Regions from separate parts of the Leclercia sp. AS011 genome, predicted to be linked through region 2. Evidence: predicted binding sites of a transcription regulator. Region 2 holds the regulator's gene; each other region holds the start of a gene.

Region 1 (3,278 bases), on a different contig from region 2:
AACGCTGTCGCCCAGACGGGCCATTTCGGTGAAGCCGACGCTGTAATCGATGGTGTCGGATGCCTGACGACGACCGCCGCCCATCGACACTACCGCCATACCCAGCGCGCGGGTGTCCATTGCGGAAACGAAACCTTCGGTATCTGCATAAACGGCTTTGCTGAGCATCGCGGTAGGCAGGTATTTCGCGTAGTTTTCCACGAAATCGGTCGGGCCTTTCTGGGCAGCAACCATGCGGCCAAAGATCTCGGCCGCTTTGCCGTTATCCAGCACTGCCTGCAGTTTAGTACGGGCTTCAGCGTCATCTTTCGCCAGATTACCGGAGATCAGCATCTCAACGCACAGCGCCATGGTCACGTCGAACAGGCGCGGGTTACGGTATTCGCCGGTCAGGAACTGCACCGCTTCGCGCACTTCAACCGCGTTACCGGCGCTGGAGGCCAGCACCTGGTTCATATCGGTGAGCAGCGCGGTGGTGCGCACGCCTGCGCCGTTGGAGACGCCAACGATCGCTTCGGCCAGCGCAGCAGAGAGTTCATAGGTCGGCATAAAGGCGCCGCTGCCCACTTTGACATCCATCACCAGCGCATCCAGACCTTCGGCCAGTTTTTTGGCGAGGATCGAGGCGGTAATCAGCGGGATGGAGTCGACGGTCGCGGTAATGTCACGCGTGGCGTAAAAACGCTTATCCGCCGGGGCAAGGGAGCTGGTCTGGCCGATAATCGCCACACCAACGTCCTTAATAATGTCGCGGAAGCGGTTGTCATCCGGGAAGATATCGAAGCCCGGAATGGCTTCCAGTTTGTCGAGCGTGCCGCCGGTATGGCCCAGGCCGCGCCCGGAGATCATCGGGATGTAACCGCCGCAGGCTGCCACCATCGGGCCCAGCATCAGGGAGGTCACGTCACCCACGCCGCCGGTGGAGTGTTTATCCACAATCGGGCCGTTGAGGTTAAGGCTCTTCCAGTCCAGAACGGTTCCTGAATCCCGCATCGCCATGGTCAGCGACACGCGCTCCGGCATCGCCATATCGTGGAAGAAAATGGTCATCGCCAGGGCCGCAATCTGCCCTTCAGAGATGGTATTGTCGCGAATGCCGTTGATAAAGAAACGGATCTCTTCGTCGCTTAAAGCATGACCATCACGTTTTTTACGAATAATTTCTTGTGCGAGAAACACGGTAACCTCCCGAAAGTAGGCCGGGTAAGCGTAGCGCCACCCGGCAATTCAAATCTTAGTAGCTGCTTGCGCTCTTACCATCGCCGTGACCCAGCGCTTTCAGCAGGCTGGCCAGCAGGCTGGATGCGCCAAAGCGGTAGTGACGGGAGTCGGCCCAGTCGGCCCCGAACAGCTCGTCGGCAATCGCCAGGAACTGCTGCGCGTCTTCAGCGGTACGCACGCCGCCTGCCGGTTTGAAGCCCACGGTTTTTTCCACGCCCATATCGCGGATCACTTCCATCATGATGCGTGCGCTTTCCGGGGTCGCGTTGACCGGCACTTTACCGGTAGAGGTTTTAATGAAATCAGCACCCGCTTTGATAGAGATTTCAGAGGCTTTACGAATCAGCGCCTCTTCTTTCAGCTCGCCGGTTTCGATGATCACTTTCAGCAGCACGTTTGCCGCGGCGCAGGCCTCTTTACAGGCTCTCACCAGATCGAAACCGACCTGCTCGTTACCAGCGATCAGCGCGCGGTACGGGAAGACCACGTCCACTTCGTCAGCACCGTAAGCGATAGCGGCGCGGGTCTCTGCCAGCGCGATTTCGATGTCGTCGTTACCGTGCGGGAAGTTGGTGACGGTGGCGATGCGCACGTCCGGCGTACCCTGCTCTTTCAGGGTTTTACGCGCAATCGGAATGAAACGCGGATAGATACAGACAGCCGCGGTGTTGCCCACTGCGGTTTTCGCCTGATGACACAGGGCGATCACTTTCTCGTTGGTGTCGTCGTCATTCAGGGTGGTCAGATCCATCAGTTTCAGGGCGCGCAGGCTGCTTGCGGTTAAATCGGTCATAACATTCTCCCGGCGTATAGCCGTAAAATTTTACCTTGCGGGTCTGTGAGTATTCTAACATCCACCCGCATTCTCACTTCGACATTCATCACAGTTAATGAAATACGCGTACAAATTTGCATAACCGTAATGAGATCCACTTCAAATAATTTAGCTGCAACTGCGGATTAAAGCGTCAGGCACACGCGCGGGATCAAAGGCGGCGGACGGGACTCTTTCTACAATCCTTCCCCATCACTGCAGAACAATAAGGAAGCGACCATGTCCCCCTCCAGCCCCGATGCCCTGCAACAACGTTGCCAGCAAATTGTGACAAGCCCGGTGTTAAGCCCCGAACAAAAACGCCACTTTCTGGCGCTGGAGGCGGAAAACAACCTGCCCTACCCGACCCTGGCCCCCGAAGCACGCCAGGCGCTGGAGGCGGGTTTTATCTGCGATATGTTTGAGGGCCATGCACCCTACAAACCGCGCTATGTGTTACCCGACTATGCGTTGTTCCTGAAACAGGGCTCGGCATGGCTGGAACTGGAAGGGGCGCAGGATCTGGACGATGCCCTGTCGCTGTTAACCATCCTTTACCACCATGTTCCGTCCGTGACCGGCATGCCGGTGTTCCTCGGCCATCTCGATACGCTGCTGCAGCCGTATGTTAGAATTCTAACACAAGAAGAAATCGATATTCGAATAAAACGTTTCTGGCGCTATCTCGATCGCACCCTGCCGGATGCCTTCGTTCATGCAAATATTGGCCCAGCCGATGGTCCGGTGACGCGCGCTATTTTACGCGCGGATGCCGAGCTGAAGCAGGTTTCACCCAATCTGACCTTTATTTATGACCCGGCGATCACCCCGGACGATTTGCTGCTGGAGGTGGCCAGCAACATCTGTGAATGCAGCAAGCCGCATATCGCCAACGGGCCGGAAAATGATAAAATTTTCACAAAAAATGGTTTTGGCGTCGTCAGCTGTTACAACTCCCTGCCGCTGGCGGGCGGGGGCAGCACCCTGGTGCGCCTCAACCTGAAAGCCATCGCCGAACAGAGCGATACGCTGGACGCGTTCTTCACCCGCACGCTGCCGCACTACTGTCAGCAGCAGATCGCCATCATCGATGCCCGCTGCGACGTCCTCTACCAGCAATCCGGTTTCTTTGAGAATAGCTTCCTGGTGAAAGAAGGGCTGATCGATCCCGACCGTTTTGTGCCGATGTTCGGTATGTATGGCCTGGCCGAAGCGGTGAACGTGCTGTGCGAGAAAGCCGGGA
Region 2 (3,278 bases):
CGGCAGATTTTAGCGACAGGTAGCTTCTCAGGGCGGGGAGCAGCGGCAGCCGTTTCTGTTTGTCAGCCATCAGGTCGCGCGGATAGAGCGGACGCTGCGTGCGCAGCACGCGGGCAATCCGGCTGAAGTGCCAGGCGCAAAACTGCCCCACCGGGTTATCAGGGTGCTGACGGGCGATTTTCTCCAGCGCGCCAAGCTGCTTGTCCATAGAGAAACGGGTGGGGTAGCGATGATAGAGAATGTCGTCGGCCAGCACCCGCAGACGGGCCGCAACGGTCTGCGCGTTCCAGCGGATCACCGCTTCGGCGTGGCTGCGCTCCACCAGCTTTTGCACCTCCTTCGGGTGATGCAGGCTGACGGAGATGTGCTCCTGCAGATCCAGCCCCACCTGGAAGGTGCGCAGCAGGCGTTTGTATTCATGATTTCTGTTGGCCGCCAGCATATGCAGCTGCTGATAGCAGAGGCTGATCAGGTCCACCACCTTCTGCTGGCGGGCCAGCAGCGGCGGCAACGATTTTTCAGGATCGGTGTGCTGCGTCAGCAGGGTGTATTTGGCTTCGCAATACTCTGCCAGCTGTTGATAGAGCACGCTCAGCGACTCTCGCAACGGCTGTTCGCGCCACATCCAGAACCAGAACCAGTTAAACAGCCCGTACCAGAGGGTGCCCAGCGTATAGAGGAGTAGCGGCTCCCAGACCGGCATGTTCCCCGCCAGACTCAGGGTAAAGATAGCCGCAATCAGCGAGGCGGGCAGCAGCCGGGCATGCAGGGCGCTGATCTCAGCCGTGACCCCCAGCGTCATCGCCAGCACGGTCAGAATGAGGGGCAGCGGAATATCCCGGGCCAGCAACAGCTGCACGGCCAGGCTACAGCCGGCGAACAGGCAGCCGCCAATGGTCAGGCGTTTAAAAAAGCGTTTATGCGGGGTGTCCAGACCGGCAATGTTGCAGCAGGCAGGAACGAGAGAAAAGAGCAGACCTTGTTGCAGATGACCGAAGATCAAACCCACAGCCACGGGGAGACACAACACCAGGGTTTGCCGCAGTGCGTAGTTAACTTCCGGGTGATAAATGAGCCTGCGCCACATGGGGATAGAGACAAAAACGGCGTGTCATCCTGCGATGCCACGCCGTTTTAGCGGAATTAACGTGTTCCGTAAACCACGATGGTTTTACCGTGGGCAGAAATCAGGTTTTGATCTTCCAGCATTTTCAGGATACGACCCACTGTCTCACGAGAACATCCGACGATCTGACCAATTTCCTGACGGGTAATTTTAATTTGCATACCGTCCGGGTGGGTCATGGCGTCTGGCTGTTTCGCCAGGTTCAGCAGGGTCTGAGCGATGCGGCCCGTTACGTCGAGGAAGGCGAGGTTACCCACTTTCTCGGACGTGACCTGCAGACGGCGAGCCATCTGCGAAGAGAGGCGCATCAGGATGTCCGGGTTGACCTGGATCAGCTGGCGGAATTTCTTATAAGAGATCTCAGCCACTTCACAGGCAGTTTTAGCACGAACCCAGGCGCTACGCTCCTGACCTTCTTCAAACAGGCCCAGTTCGCCGATGAAATCTCCCTGATTCAGGTAAGAGAGGATCATCTCTTTACCTTCTTCATCTTTGATCAGCACTGCCACTGAGCCTTTGACGATGTAATACAACGTTTCCGCTTTTTCACCCTGGTGAATCAGCGTGCTCTTCGATGGGTACTTATGAATATGGCAATGAGACAAGAACCATTCGAGAGTCGGGTCTGTTTGCGGTTTGCCAAGCACCATGCGCTGTTATCCTCTGTTATAAGCTGTCTCCAGAGTCTGGCTCTGTACCTGTACTCTGGGGTTACAATCGAATTCTTTCCCCTGCCTGGGGACTGGCTGTCACAATAATTAGCAGCCTGTAATGTGTGATGTCCTCTGCATACATGTGCAACGTCAATGTATTACTGTAGCATCTCGACTGTTTTAGCATAGCTTTTGCCGCCTGTCTCCTGGTGTCTCGCTTCAGCTTGATGCAGGTCGACTTCCGTTGTCAGAATTGTTACTGACGCGTAATCTGTCAGGAAAAATGCACTCCTGGAGTTAATACAAATGCAAGCACGTGTGAAATGGGTTGAAGGGTTAACGTTCCTCGGTGAGTCGGCTTCCGGGCACCAGATTTTGATGGATGGCAACTCCGGTGACAAAGCGCCAAGTCCGATGGAAGTGGTCCTGATGGCGGCAGGCGGATGCAGCGCGATCGACGTGGTGTCGATCCTGCAAAAAGGGCGTCATGATGTGACTGACTGCGAAGTAAAACTGACCTCAGAGCGTCGTGAAGAGGCACCGCGCCTGTTCACCCATATCAATCTTCACTTCGTGGTGACCGGTAAAGAGCTGAAAGACGCGGCGGTATCCCGTGCGGTGGATCTCTCAGCCGAGAAGTACTGCTCCGTGGCGCTGATGCTGGAGAAAGCGGTCAAGATTACCCACTCGTATGAAGTGATCGGGGCGTAATCCCATTGCCCGGTAGGCGTAGCGCCACCGGGCAAAAATCCTCAATCGATCTTCTTGCCTTCCATCAACCGCTGCACCAGCGGCGTCATGATTAACTCCATCGCCAGCCCCATCTTCCCGCCCGGGACCACCAGCGTATTGATGTGCGAAATAAACGAACCCTGCAGCATCGCCAGCAGCCAGGGGTAATCGATATTGTCCAGATTGCGGAAATGGATCACCACGAAGCTCTCGTCCAGCGACGGGATGCCTTTGGCAGCAAAGGGGTTAGAGGTATCCACGGTCGGGACGCGCTGGAAGTTAATGTGGGTGCGGGAAAACTGCGGCGTCAGGAAGTTGATGTAATCCTCCATCGAGCGCACCACGGAGTCCATCACCGCCTCGCGGGAGTGGCCGCGTTCGCTGGTATCCCGCGTCAGCTTCTGGATCCACTCCAGGTTCACAATAGGGACTACACCTACCAGCAGATCGACATGGCGCGCCACGTCGTGCTGTGGCGTCACCACCCCGCCATGCAGGCCTTCATAAAACAGCACGTCGGTGGGTTCCGGCAGGGGCTGCCAGGGGGTGAAGGTGCCCGGCACCTGGTTCCAGGGGACCGCTTCGTCATAGGTATGCAGGTATTTGCGCGCCTGGCCGGTGCCGCTTCGCCCGTATTCGGCGAAGGTTTGCTCCAGCAGGCCAAAGTCGTTGGCATCCGGGCCAAAGTAGCTGATGTGTTTGCCCATATCCCGGGCTTTGCGGATAGCCATGTCCATCTCAGGACGGGTGTAGCGGTGAAAGCTGTC
Region 3 (3,278 bases), on a different contig from region 2:
GCCTAAGCCAACGCCGGTCTGGATCGCGCCGCCGATGTCGAGGATCCCCACCAGGGAACCTTCAATAATACGGGCGAACAGGAAGCTGGCACCGAACGCCGCCACTGCGCCGTAGGCCCCGGTGTCGATGCCCGCTTTCAGCATCGCCACGAAGGCCACTTCGTTAAAGGCACCGATGCCGTAGAGGTAGTACATGTGCGTCCCGGCAAACACGCCGGAGGAGAGCAGGCCAACGAAGATCGGGAACGACCAGTCGGCATACCAAAAACCTTTATTCTGTTCCATGTAGAGGCTCCTGTTACTTGCCGCTGAGCGAGTTGTGGATCATGTCGAGCCAGTTCGGCACGGTCAGATGGAAGGATTCGATCATCTTCATGTCGAAGCCGCGGAAGAAGCCGCTCAGCACGAACAGCAATACGATGGCGACCATCATCACTTTGGTGACGTGGTTCCAGCCGCTCTCTTCTACGCCTTTACCGATCAGGATCCCCAGCACCAGACCCGGTACGGCGTTGCCCATGATCAGCTGTGCCGCGCCGCCAAAGACGGTGGCCCAGAAGCCCGATTTTTTACCCGCGTCGATGGCCGCCAGCCAGAAGATCACCGGCATCACGGTGTTCACCAGCAGGTTCGCGGCAGGCACCAGCACCTTCACGGCGGTGACCTGAAGGGCAGCAGGAACGGACGACGCGGTAAGATTGAGGAAGGTGACGACGATCATGCCGATCACGCCGCAGGCAATAGCCATTTTGCGCGGATCGTGCAGCGTCTCGCCGACGTTGCGGTTTTTGATCATCAGCGCCGCGGCACCCCAGTTCGGGATGATGCGGTGGTCAACGTCCTGAGTGAAGGAACCCGCTGCTACCGACGAGGCCCAGGCGTTGAAGAAGAAGCCTAACCCAAAGGAGAAGTGAGACGCCGGGTCTCCCTCACAGGAGTTCAGCTCCCCCAACGTACGAAACGCGCCCATACCCTGTGTGGTAGGCGCATGAAACATGCGTGCAGCCCCGGCGCCCACGCCGACGCCAACCAGGCCGCCGATGATGAGCGATTTTATTAAAATTATCAGGAACATTCGTCTGCCCTATTTAGTAAGAATCAGCGTTGCGTAACAAAGTCCACCCGGTCGAGATTGATGGCAGTCACGTTGACGGTCACGTCCAGCTCCACGCTGTAGGTGCGTCTTTCCCGGCGCAAAAAGAAGAACAGAAACGCCTCTTTACGCACCGCTTCTTGCGCCTGAACAACCTGCACATCCTGTGGCTCAATACGCAGTAAGATATGCGGCGATGCTTTCATCACCGCGGCCTGAACCTGGTTCAGCGCGTCGGCAAAGGCGCGCGCTTTGGCGTCACCTTTGCCCTTCACTCTCACCGTGGTGGTGAACTGTTCTTTCATGCTTATGCGCCGTGCTTCTTCTGCCACGCCTGTACCAGACGCTCGCCCAGCTCTTCTTTATCCATAAAGCCAAAGCCCAGCACGTTGCAGCCTTCGTTGATGGCGGTGACGCCCTCTTCCACGGAGCGCATGCCGTATTTCGCTTTGTAGCCATATTTGGTTTGCGCGGTGATAGCACCCGCGCCGCCGCTGCCGCAGAAGGAGATGCCGAAGGTGGCGTTTTCCGCTTTCATTACGTCACCGAGCTTCATATCGGCGGCCATGCCCGGCACAACCACCGCGCGTCCACCGGCTTTTTCCACACCGGCAGCCACTTTCTGACCTTTGCCCAGGCGATCGCCAATCACGACTGTAATCTGTTCCATGTGTTGCTCCTTAAAGGTTGTCTTTCGCGACTTCAAAGTGAACGGAGAGCAGCCAGGCTTCTTCATCAGGAAGGTTGCCAAACTGCGCGACCACTTCACGGGCAAGCCGCATTGATTCAGGGGAAATTTCGTCGAACAGGTCAGCCTCGACCTCCGGCAGCGGCTCGCCGGTCACTGACCGGTGCGCCATGGCGCGAACGTGGGAGGTCAGCATCTGCTCCTGAACGGCATTGGGGATAATGTGGTGATGGCTAAGCAGCGTGAACGTCTGCTTGAGCATGGTGTCGGCCAGCTGTTCAGTTTGTGCCGCCTGGTCTCCAGTGTCGTTTATTACCGTTCCGTTAATCACTCGTCTTACCCCGTTATTGGCTCTGGAATAAAACTAACCCTGGCTGTTGCGGGTTTGTAGCGAGTTGTTTTCCACTTCGAAGTGGAAAGGAGAGCGGCGCCAGTGATCTGTGCCACATAATTGGCCTGAATGATGATATTTCACTGGATTTACGTGATGAATATCACGCTGCTGAGCGGGTAAAACGGCGTTGTGGAAGTGAAAAAGTTTACGAGCAGGCACGTAGAAATGTGAGCTGGATAAGGTTTTCTTATGCGGATTGGGTAGAGTGGCCGTGGGTGCTTGAGACTGACCATCTCATGCATGGGACGGGAAGTGGAAAGCCCCACCTGAATAAAAATCAGGGATGGGGCCCGAAACGACACGTCCTGACACGTGAAGTTCGCTGCCTTACCCGCTTAAGAAGCAAGGAGGCATCCATGAAAACTGCAGCTCTGGCAAGGAGTCGAGCTTATGCAGGGGGAGTGCAATCCCCCTGCATTTCATGAGTGTATCAAGGACGTACGGCTCAGGCACCCATTAACGGTATTTTTTGTGATAGGTGTTACGTGTGGTGACAAACCCATCGGCTGCCGCCTGGGCCTCTTTCACTTTGCCTTCGTTGGCCAGCTTCAGCGCGCCGTCAATCTGCCCGACCAGCGTCTCCAGACCGTGACGGTAATCTTTTATCTCCGCGCTGTCTTCCGCTTTACCTTCCAGCTTCGGCGGGGTCTCTTTTTGCGCATCTATCGCAGCAGCACGCATTTTGGTCAGGGCGCCTTTCATCTCTGCCGCATTGTCCGTTTTCTGCACCACCTTCAGGTTTTCGCTGAGGATGTCCATATTGTCTTCCAGGTCGGCAAAGACCGACGAACTCAATACCAGCGTTGAGGCTGCGAGGATGGCTAACAGGTTTTTACGCATTGCTCACTTCCTTTTTTATTATCAAAAAAAAGCGCACCGAAGTGCGCCTGGGTATTACTGGCCGGCGATCTTCATCTCCGGCAACAGCACCGATCCGCACTGGATATTGCTGCGTGTCTCGATATCGTTGCCCACGGTCACGATATTGCGCCACATATCCTTTAAGTTGCCGGCGATGGTAATTTCGCTCACCGGATACTGAATCTCACCGTTTTCAACCCAGAAGCCGGACGCCCCGCGCGAGTAGTCGCCGGTGACGCCGC

What was found. Region 2 encodes CRP, which controls carbon source genes, mostly activating them, when cyclic AMP is high. Its sites were predicted from a motif close to ATGTGANNNNNNTCACAT; they were not measured.
Region 1: a site for CRP is predicted at 2,144-2,161, ahead of deoC (deoxyribose-phosphate aldolase). Genes of this name have one in related genera too.
Region 3: a site for CRP is predicted at 2,213-2,230, ahead of WFO70_RS12630 (glycine dehydrogenase). Genes of this name have one in related genera too.

Annotation. Positions count from the first base shown of each region.
Region 1 is NZ_JBBCMA010000002.1:215,306-218,583, reverse strand. It holds gene deoA (thymidine phosphorylase) at 1-1,179, opposite strand, end outside; gene deoC (deoxyribose-phosphate aldolase) at 1,235-2,014, opposite strand; gene WFO70_RS13490 (YjjI family glycine radical enzyme) at 2,276-3,278, shown strand, end outside.
Region 2 is NZ_JBBCMA010000007.1:182,147-185,424, forward strand. It holds gene WFO70_RS20580 (YccS/YhfK family putative transporter) at 1-1,087, opposite strand, end outside; gene crp (cAMP-activated global transcriptional regulator CRP) at 1,144-1,776, opposite strand; gene WFO70_RS20590 (OsmC family protein) at 2,086-2,490, shown strand; gene WFO70_RS20595 (phosphoribulokinase) at 2,532-3,278, opposite strand, start outside.
Region 3 is NZ_JBBCMA010000002.1:27,888-31,165, reverse strand. It holds gene WFO70_RS12650 (DUF4310 family protein) at 1-285, opposite strand, end outside; gene WFO70_RS12645 (DUF4311 domain-containing protein) at 299-1,075, opposite strand; gene WFO70_RS12640 (DUF4312 family protein) at 1,099-1,398, opposite strand; gene WFO70_RS12635 (SFCGS family glycine-rich protein) at 1,401-1,763, opposite strand; gene WFO70_RS12630 (glycine dehydrogenase) at 1,774-2,112, opposite strand; gene cybC (cytochrome b562) at 2,632-3,015, opposite strand; gene pmbA (metalloprotease PmbA) at 3,070-3,278, opposite strand, start outside.